2 linked regions of the Desulfurococcus amylolyticus Z-533 genome follow. The protein of the gene in region 2 binds, or shares a complex with, the protein of the main gene of each other region. Links are inferred from orthologs where the notes say so. Each region holds a gene or a part of one and is shown on either strand. Other genes may lie near its edges.

Evidence for each region. Proteins that work in one complex are often made in the same cells at the same time.
Region 1: the proteins of SPHMEL_RS00505 (region 2) and SPHMEL_RS06275 are in contact, whole or in part, in a crystal structure (PDB 2QMU), measured with the Saccharolobus solfataricus proteins. The link is inferred for Desulfurococcus amylolyticus Z-533 from one-to-one orthologs. Residues at the interface, in WP_009988771.1 of Saccharolobus solfataricus: Trp33, Pro65, Glu66, Gln148, Val151, Asp152, Val154, Ser155, Lys156, Ala159, Leu160, Tyr163, Arg164, Lys167, Ile180, Ile181, Pro182, Val183, Ser184, Leu186, His187, Ile189, Asn190, Asp192, Ser193; in WP_231918336.1 of Saccharolobus solfataricus: Met1, Leu2, Arg4, Leu5, Tyr6, Lys8, Leu9, Pro10, Ile106, Lys108, Lys109, Glu110, Lys111.

What each region holds. Positions count from the first base shown.
Region 1 is NZ_KI911318.1:1,185,391-1,189,772, reverse strand. The notes cover bases 604-3,345. They hold SPHMEL_RS06275 (translation initiation factor IF-2 subunit beta), read right to left. Parts: upstream 2,317-3,345; coding sequence 1,891-2,316; downstream 604-1,890. Other genes in these bases: SPHMEL_RS06270 (tRNA (N(6)-L-threonylcarbamoyladenosine(37)-C(2))-methylthiotransferase), read left to right, coding at 2,430-3,345; SPHMEL_RS06280 (DUF424 domain-containing protein), read right to left, coding at 1,555-1,881; SPHMEL_RS06285 (60S ribosomal export protein NMD3), read right to left, coding at 604-1,539. Outside these bases: SPHMEL_RS06295 (serine protein kinase RIO), read right to left, coding at 1-125; SPHMEL_RS06290 (translation initiation factor aIF-1A), read right to left, coding at 122-472; more of SPHMEL_RS06285, read right to left, coding at 469-603; more of SPHMEL_RS06270, read left to right, coding at 3,346-3,728; SPHMEL_RS06265 (hypothetical protein), read right to left, coding at 3,775-4,308; SPHMEL_RS07565 (hypothetical protein), read left to right, coding at 4,298-4,382. UniProt on the Methanocaldococcus jannaschii protein: eIF-2 functions in the early steps of protein synthesis by forming a ternary complex with GTP and initiator tRNA.
Region 2 is NZ_KI911318.1:85,835-89,794, forward strand. What follows is about bases 124-2,918. They hold SPHMEL_RS00505 (translation initiation factor IF-2 subunit gamma), read right to left. Parts: upstream 2,252-2,918; coding sequence 995-2,251; downstream 124-994. Other genes in these bases: SPHMEL_RS00495 (DNA-directed RNA polymerase), read right to left, coding at 124-498; SPHMEL_RS00500 (PIN domain-containing protein), read right to left, coding at 586-1,008; SPHMEL_RS00510 (30S ribosomal protein S6e), read right to left, coding at 2,374-2,918. Also shown: more of SPHMEL_RS00495, read right to left, coding at 1-123; more of SPHMEL_RS00510, read right to left, coding at 2,919-3,030; infB (translation initiation factor IF-2), read left to right, coding at 3,369-3,960. UniProt on the Methanocaldococcus jannaschii protein: eIF-2 functions in the early steps of protein synthesis by forming a ternary complex with GTP and initiator tRNA.

The sequences.
Region 1 (4,382 bases), 1.1 Mb from region 2 along the record:
ATTAATTCAATGATAGTCATGACTGTGGCTGTATCAAAGACCTCTTCAACCGTTTCAAAAAGGTCTTTATCTTTTCTACGGGGCTCCTCCTTTTTCCTGAGTAATTTATCTATGTCGTCGCTCATATGAGTTCACTTAATGCATCGATGAACTCCTTCGGCACTACCCCCTTCTCAACCAGTTTGTTTACCTCGTTCTTACCGTACTTATATACTACTTCACCTTTTTCCGTTGAAAAATCCCAGAGCCCCACCAGGATAATATCTCCCTCGGTTATCCATACCTTCCTCCTTAGTTTACCAGGTATCCTTATCTTTCTATCGACTCCATCGAGGCACTTAGCTATGAGATAGTCTCCGCCTAGATGCCTTACTACACCACATATTATCGTCCCCTCATCAGGGTTGGGTAGTGGTATCTCTCCACCATGCTCATCTCCCTGTTTTTGATGCTTCTTACTCAGACACCTCACCCCTCCTTTTTTACTACTAGTTCTCTTTCACCATCACTCAATATTATAACTTTATCACCCGGCTTTAACCCATAATTAGCTGGGGTTAAGGATGCCTCTCTCAACTCACCTGTTTCCTCGTTTAGGAGATATATTGTTGACTTGTCTATGGCTATTACAGTGAATACTCGTTCATCTATATAGATCCCACCGGGCTTTTCGAGCACTCTGTCCCAGTACTCTGAGAGACGAGCTTCCACTTCTTCCCCTGTCTCCAGGATGAGGATTCTAATGACACCGTTTTCAACTTGTTTAACAATACCTAGTTTACCCCTGTATCTCACTATGTCGTTCTCTCTGATTGCGGGTATCCTTACCGATATAGTCATCACTCCGCTCCATTTACCCTCTTGGAAATCGTATTTCGTCGACTTAAACGACTCCGAGGTCTTAGCCCCATATTTCTTTACCAATATGTTAACATATTTCCTCGGGGACACTATATCTTCGAATTTTATGTCTAAACCCTCCCGTAGCTCCATTACTTCGATGATACTTTCACCTATTTCAAGATCACGTAGTAACTCCATGACCTCGCGTCGCAGCCCTTCTATGTTTTCTAGTGGTTCAAACCTCACCTGTACGAGTACTTTATGTGAACCAGTTGTTCTCCTCATGCATTTATCGCAGGTTCTATATCTAAGCTTTGTAATTACTACCTGGTTTACCTTGACAACATGTCTTCCATTGACTTCCATGGTGAATATCGCTTTAACACCATATTCACCAGCGTTGATCTTGTATATGTCGGAAACCACGTCAACCTCGATTACACTTATATTCTCATATAGGAATCTATGGAGATCCGCCAGTAGCTCCCTCCTTATAACCTCCCTTATGTCTAGGGAAGGATGCCATGCCCCCTTAAAATACCATGAACCGCATTTAGGGCATATTGTCAGTTCTACATGAGGGGTTTCCTTGAAGACTCCATGGTACTTTAGGTAGCAATTAACGCATAAGCTGTTGATTAAATCCTCCTGTTTGAATTCCCTCCCGCATTTAACGCAGAAACGAGTATTACTCAAAACATTATACCCCTATTAAATCCTCATGAAAAGAGCTATGGGTATGCCCTTTATTCTTAAAACTGCTTCAGGATGGATTAATCCCATCTCTAATGCAGCCTGGACTATTTGCTCCCCCACTATATTACCGATGGTTGCTGTAGCAAGTATTTTAACTGCTTCCTCGAGATCTAATAGTTCGCCTTTATAGAAGTAGGGGTCAACGTAGAAGTTAGCCTTAATGTTCTCGTCTACTAGGTGTAGTCCCAGAATGTTTTCATCACATGCTGCAATGATTACCTCTCCATCGACAACTTGTTTCTTAACATAGGTCTTAACCCTTTCCTTCCCTCGGTTCTCCATGATTACACCTTAAAATGCTGGAAGAGTTGTCTCAGCACCGCATGCATCGCATCTAAGCACGAATACCTTTCCCTTCTTAGTTAACCTTGTATGTACTGAACCACATGTGCTACACTTAACATACCTCTCTACAAACCTTACTAGTAACTGATTGATTGCCTGCGGATTAAACTTGCCCTTTAATTCCAGTTGGCCAGCTTCATTGATTGAGCCTGGCACATTCAACTCCTTCATGAAGTACCTCTTTAATAACTCTTCATCCCTATTAAGCACGCTGGCTATCTGCCTGAAATTTTGCACAACTGTTTTACTCCCGATGACGAGTACGTCGGCATGGGGCATCTCAAATACTTCGCCGCTCCCACGCTTGCCTCCAAGCTTCTCAAAGGCCCTCTCAACTAGTTTCTCATATCCTGGTAGGCTCTGCCTACTCAATTTACACACCTATGCTCCATGGATGATATAATAGGGTTATATATATGTAATCTTATGAAGAAGCAGGATATCAGGTATCTTTACGCCGGGGATGGCTGGAAACGGGTGCTGGTATGAGGGTGTATATTGAGACCTATGGATGTGCCCTGAATAAGAGCGATGAAGCATTGATGGTGGAGAATATTCTGCGCGAGGGACACGAATTAGTTAACAGTATCGAAGATGCTGATACCCTTATAATCAATACATGTATTGTGAGACTGGATACAGAATACCACATGGTTAAAAGGATAAGGGAGCTGTATGAAGTAGCTAGTAGAACAGGTAAGAAGCTAATTGTAGCCGGATGTATGGCCAAGGCCGAACCATACACGGTGTTAAAGATAGCACCTGAGGCCAGCCTTGTTTCGCCCCAGAATTCTGCCTTGATCACAGAAGTCCTGAAGACGCGGGGTAAGGTTATATTGATTGATGGATTAAGGGAAAGAGATAGAATAGGAATTCATGTAGAAGATAGGATCGCCCCGATACCAATACAGGAGGGCTGTCTAAGCAATTGCAGCTTTTGTATAACCAAGCATGCTAGACGCGTCCTCGTCAGCCATGGTATCGATGCTGTTGTAAAAGCAGTGGAGAGAGCAGTTAGAAACGGGGCAGTAGAGATACAGTTGACGGGTATGGATCTAGGTACATATGGCTTGGACCTCTATAAGACACGGAAGCTTCCGGAGCTGGTTAAGGAGGTGAGTAGAAGAGTCAGTGGTGGATACATGATTAGAATAGGTATGATAAACCCGGAGCACTTACGCTACATCCTTGATGATTTAATAGATGCTATCAATGAATCCAGCAAGGTATATAGGTTCCTCCACATACCTCTGCAATCAGGAAGCAATAAAGTACTTAGTGTAATGCGCCGCAACTATAGCGTGGAGGAGTATATCGAGATAGTTAATGAGGTTAAATCAAGGATACCTGGTGTAAGTATTGCAACCGATATCATCGTTGGACATCCCATGGAGGATGAGGAAGACTTCAACGAGACCCTTAAAGTTATAAGGGAACTAGAGTTTGAAAGAGTTCACTTGGCAGGTTATAGTATAAGACCGCTGACTTATTCAGCGTCACTACCCCAGGTACCAACCAGAGTTAAGAAGGAAAGGGTTCTAAGGGCCCTACAGGTCATAGAAGAGGTTGGCTTGAAAATACGTTTAAAATACGTTGGAAAAGAAGTGGAATGTTTCACCACGGAGCATTCGAATACATGGATTTGTAGGCTTGAAAACTATATCCCGGTAGTGGTAACAGGTAAGAGCGGAGACCCCGCTCTAGATTATGGTAGATGGATCAGGGTGCTCGTAGACAATGCTACATTTTTCGATCTAAGGGGGAGATTCCTGGAGAGTAAGTAGTACTCTACAAAGCTGTGAACGGAGACACTCTACTCCTTTAAAGCAGTTAATCGCTCATCACGTTGATACCGCTGGCTTTACCCTCAAGGGTCTTGGAGAGCGTTGAAACTAACTCGATCATAGCTTTTCTCACATCTTCATCCCTTATAGTTGCTTGAACAGGATAGAGTGTTACAAGGTATTCTAAGCGGTTGTTTGATACTTTAGCTAAAACTATCTTCCTCAAATCCTTGAAACCTGGGTGTCTGTACTCCTCTAACTTCTCTGTGATCTGCCTATCTAGCTCGCTTAAATAGTTCATATTGATGCCCTCACCAGGTAAATCAACAACTACTCTGAGGGTTAACTGTGGAGGCAGCGGCTTGAAGATAGCCCGTATTAACTGTATGTTTGGTATATAATGCTCGACCCCATGTATATCCTGGACAACAGTATTTCTCGACGTTATCTTCAATATTTTACCGGTTAACGGTTTTTGGATACCCGGCATTGATATCTCATAGTACCTATTCTTCAATGGTAACTCCATTTGAAGTATTATCATCGATATATATGAGATCAACGGGTGTATGAAGAGCACTAAGGCTACTAGACCTAGAAGCCCGAAGATTGTAAGTATTCCCCAATACTGTGGAATAAATAGCATGACGGCTG
Region 2 (3,960 bases):
TCTCAACCCCTTACCCGGTAATATTCCAATAGTGTATATCTTTGCTCTGAGAATGTCTCCTTTCTCTATTGTTCTATGGGACTCCTCTAACATTATTGCCGAACGTGTATTGTCATAGGAAACCTTTTCCTCGGATACCTGGTTTATATGGATGAATCCATCTAAAACACCTAGGTTTAAATATATACCTGACTTAGCTACCGTAACTGCTTCGCCCTCAACAACTTCCTTGATGAATGGGCTGAATACTAGGGCACTCATTTCCACGTCATGGTATGTTGCACCATCTCCGGGTAGTATCCTCCCATTTTCATCGACTTTTACATCTATTATGGTTACTATAATCCCTAGCTTATGTTCGCCGCCCTTGGACTCTATTGATGCTATTGTTCCTTCGTACTTGCTCCGTAGTTCCTCAAGCGCCACGTCTTTCACTGGTCTCCCAAATTTCGCTGGCGGTATCCTGATTACATCATTTACTCTTATCAGTGAATACATGGTTTAATCACCAGTGTTTAAGTATGTGTTGATATTTTTAATTAACTATTATAGGTTTTAAATACTAATTATAATGACGCCCTTAAATCAGTAGAATGAGGGAACCCCTTCCACATCTATTCTCCACGACTCCTCACGGAGATATATTTCTGGTAGCCCACGGCTCCTGAGGCGCCTCCTTAACTCTTTATCATTTGTGGCTACCACGACGTTGTTTTCGCTGGCGTATCTTAATATAGCATCATCGACTGTTTCACCGGGGTTTACAGCGTAATCCACTATCTCACAATACCTGTTAACTATTTCAAGTGCTAATCTCGCCCTCCTACTAATACTGGGCTTCTCTGAGTCCACTATTCTAACTAGTTCATCGTATACGGGCTTTATCACTATGTACCTTGGCTTCGTGAGAAGCTTCTCCTCTATTTGTTCAAGTACAGGTATGCCGTTAGCCATCATGAGAAGCATGTTTGTATCGAGTAAAACAGTTATCCCCTTATTCTGAGACACCCTCTATTATCCCCCAGCCAGCAAGCCTCCACCTTGCTAATACACGGCGGCTTATAGCTATCCTGGATCCACTCCATGTTGCAACAGGGTCTGTTAGCTCTATGGTCATTATATCTTTCCTTATAGACTTCACTACGGCTACCCTGTTCGCTGTACCGATTGCAACGGCTATTTTCTCATTCACCTGTATTGGTGGGAGTTTTCCTAGTTCTTTGGTGCCCACTATTCTCTCGAACAACTGGAAGCGCACCTCCAAGGTCTTCACAACTGGTATATTGTTCCTAGGAGTGGTTACTATTGAACCCACTAATTGATCACCTTTAGTTAGCGAGGGATCCAGCTTGGTCTGTATTGCCACCAGTCCTCCAGGTCTGGCCTCATCCACTATTAAGTTGCCATAGCGTACCTCCTCTATAGTCGTCACTATAGGCTCGTATTTAGAGACCTGTGATTTAGCACTCCCTACTTGCGTCTTTATCCCGGGGAGTATCATTATCTCATCTCCTACTCTGAAACGCCCTTGTAGAAGGGAGCCCCCGATTACTCCTCCCTCTATTTTATCATAGGGGGTGCCGGGCTTGTTTACATCAAAGCTTCTCACAACATACATTAATGGAGGCTTCGTGTAGTCTCTCTCAGGTGTTGGAATGATCTCTTGTATAGCTTGGAGCAATGCATCTATGTTGATGTGGTGTAGGGCGCTGACCGGTATTATTGGTGCGTTCTCGGCTACAGTGCCTTTAACCAGCTTTAAGATCTCGTTATAGTTCTCTAATGCGCGTTTTTTATCGACGACATCTATTTTGTTCTGAACAATGATGATGTTCCGTAAACCGAGGATGTTCAACGCCATCAAGTGCTCTACCGTCTGTGGCTGAGGACATGGCTCGTTGGCCGCGATAACTAATATAGCTCCATCCATGATCATTGCCCCACTCAACATGGTCGTCATATATAATTCATGACCAGGCGCGTCAACGTAGCTAACCCTTCTAAGCAACTTCGACTCAGAGCCGTCTGGACAATACTCTTTAATCGTGTATGCGTCAGGTAGCGGTAGCCCATCACAATAGGCGATGTTCCCATCAGCATATCCTAGTTTAATAGTCATTCCACGTTCTATCTCTAGGCTGTGCTTTGCTGTCCAGACACCCGTCAATGCTTGGACCAGAGTGGTTTTACCGTGGTCAACGTGTCCAACGACGCCTATGTTGACCTCGGGTGGCTTAATATCCCACGGCATGATTACTTATTCACCTTAGCTAGAATAATTTAGTTTAGATTCATTTATAAATCCAAGCCGCCCAATCCTCATGTGCAGAGACTGCCATGGTTAAAAATAATTCATGCCTTTAGGGCGCTCTTTTATTTTGATTCATATACGATCTTCGTGTTTATTTGGACTATATCGGGCGCTATAGTGTTGCCTCTAACAGTCTTTCTCCTTCGTTCACCGTCTTCTTCGGGATGGAAACCTGGTGGACCCGATAATAACACCTTCTTTTTAACCGGTCCACTTATATCAGGCCTCATTGGGAAACCACTTATGTCGCTACCTCCTGTTATAGCTAGTTTAACCCCTTTCAGGCCGATTATTGATCCATCAATATAATCACCTATCTTAAGGCCGATAATAGTTTGAGTTCTCTCGTCATTTATCCTTATCTGCCATGCTCTTGCGCGGAAGATCTCGCCTTCCAGCTCGTTCTGTCCCGTTGCATTAATTAATTGCTCCATGCTGACTTTCACAACGTTATCAGGCACGTTGTCATCTATGATTATTCTCCCAGTAAACTTCACCTTGTCCCCTGTATCTGGACGCCGCATTCTTATAGTGGCTACCCCGTGGACAGCCCCTATTTCACTCGCTGTTTTACTATTTACTTTAAACACTGGTAGCTCCAGCTTCTCCTTCACTTTATCTGTGAGTTGTATTTCGGGGTCTCCTTCCACTTTTACTTTAACTAATTTCTCCTTCTTGGGTGCCTCCGGATCATTTACCACTATCTTGAAGTCAGGCATATCTACCACCAGTTGCCCGGTGGGTGTCTGGGGTATATTTTACCCAGTATCCCCTTTTTATACCCAGGGTTTTTAATGGTCTCTATTAGGGGCGTAGAAGCAACGTTTATGTTTTCTAGGGTTGTTAAGGGGGTTCGGGTCTGGTGGATACCTGTGATTACCTGTTTATAGGCTTTTAGACACTGGGTTACCTGGGTGGGCTCTAAAATATCTACAAGAATTCAGAAAGGATTTAGAACCCGCAATAGGCTGATGCCGTAAAATAAGAATTAACCGATATAAGCACGTTAATGGTTTAGAATAACTAGGCTTACTAGTGGGCCACATACAGTGTTTACATGGTGTTGGAGTTGAGTAGTGATAAGAAAACCTGGATTAGACAACCCATAATAGTTGTACTGGGTCATGTGGATCATGGAAAAACAACACTACTTGATAAGATCAGGGGTACAGCTGTAGCTAAGAAGGAGCCAGGCGAGATAACGCAGCATGTTGGAGCTAGTGTAGTACCTGCAAGTGTCTTAAACAAGATTACTGAGCCTCTAAAGAAGTATTTTCCAAAGCTAGTCATAGAGATACCGGGCTTACTCTTCATTGACACGCCCGGACATGAATTATTTAGTAATCTTAGGAGAAGAGGGGGTAGTGTAGCTGATATGGCTATACTTGTCGTAGATGTGGTTGAAGGATTCCAGCCTCAAACCATAGAGGCATTGAACATATTGAAGGAGAAGAGGGTGCCATTCATTGTTGCAGCTAATAAAATAGATAGGCTTGAGGGATGGAAAGCCTTTCCAGACACTCCATTCCTTGAAAGCGTTAAGAGGCAAAGCCCTAGAACGATAAGTATTCTAGAGGAGAGGATATACCAGTTGGTCGGCAAGTTATACGAGTATGGGTTTGAGTCGGAAAGATTTGACAGGGTCAAAG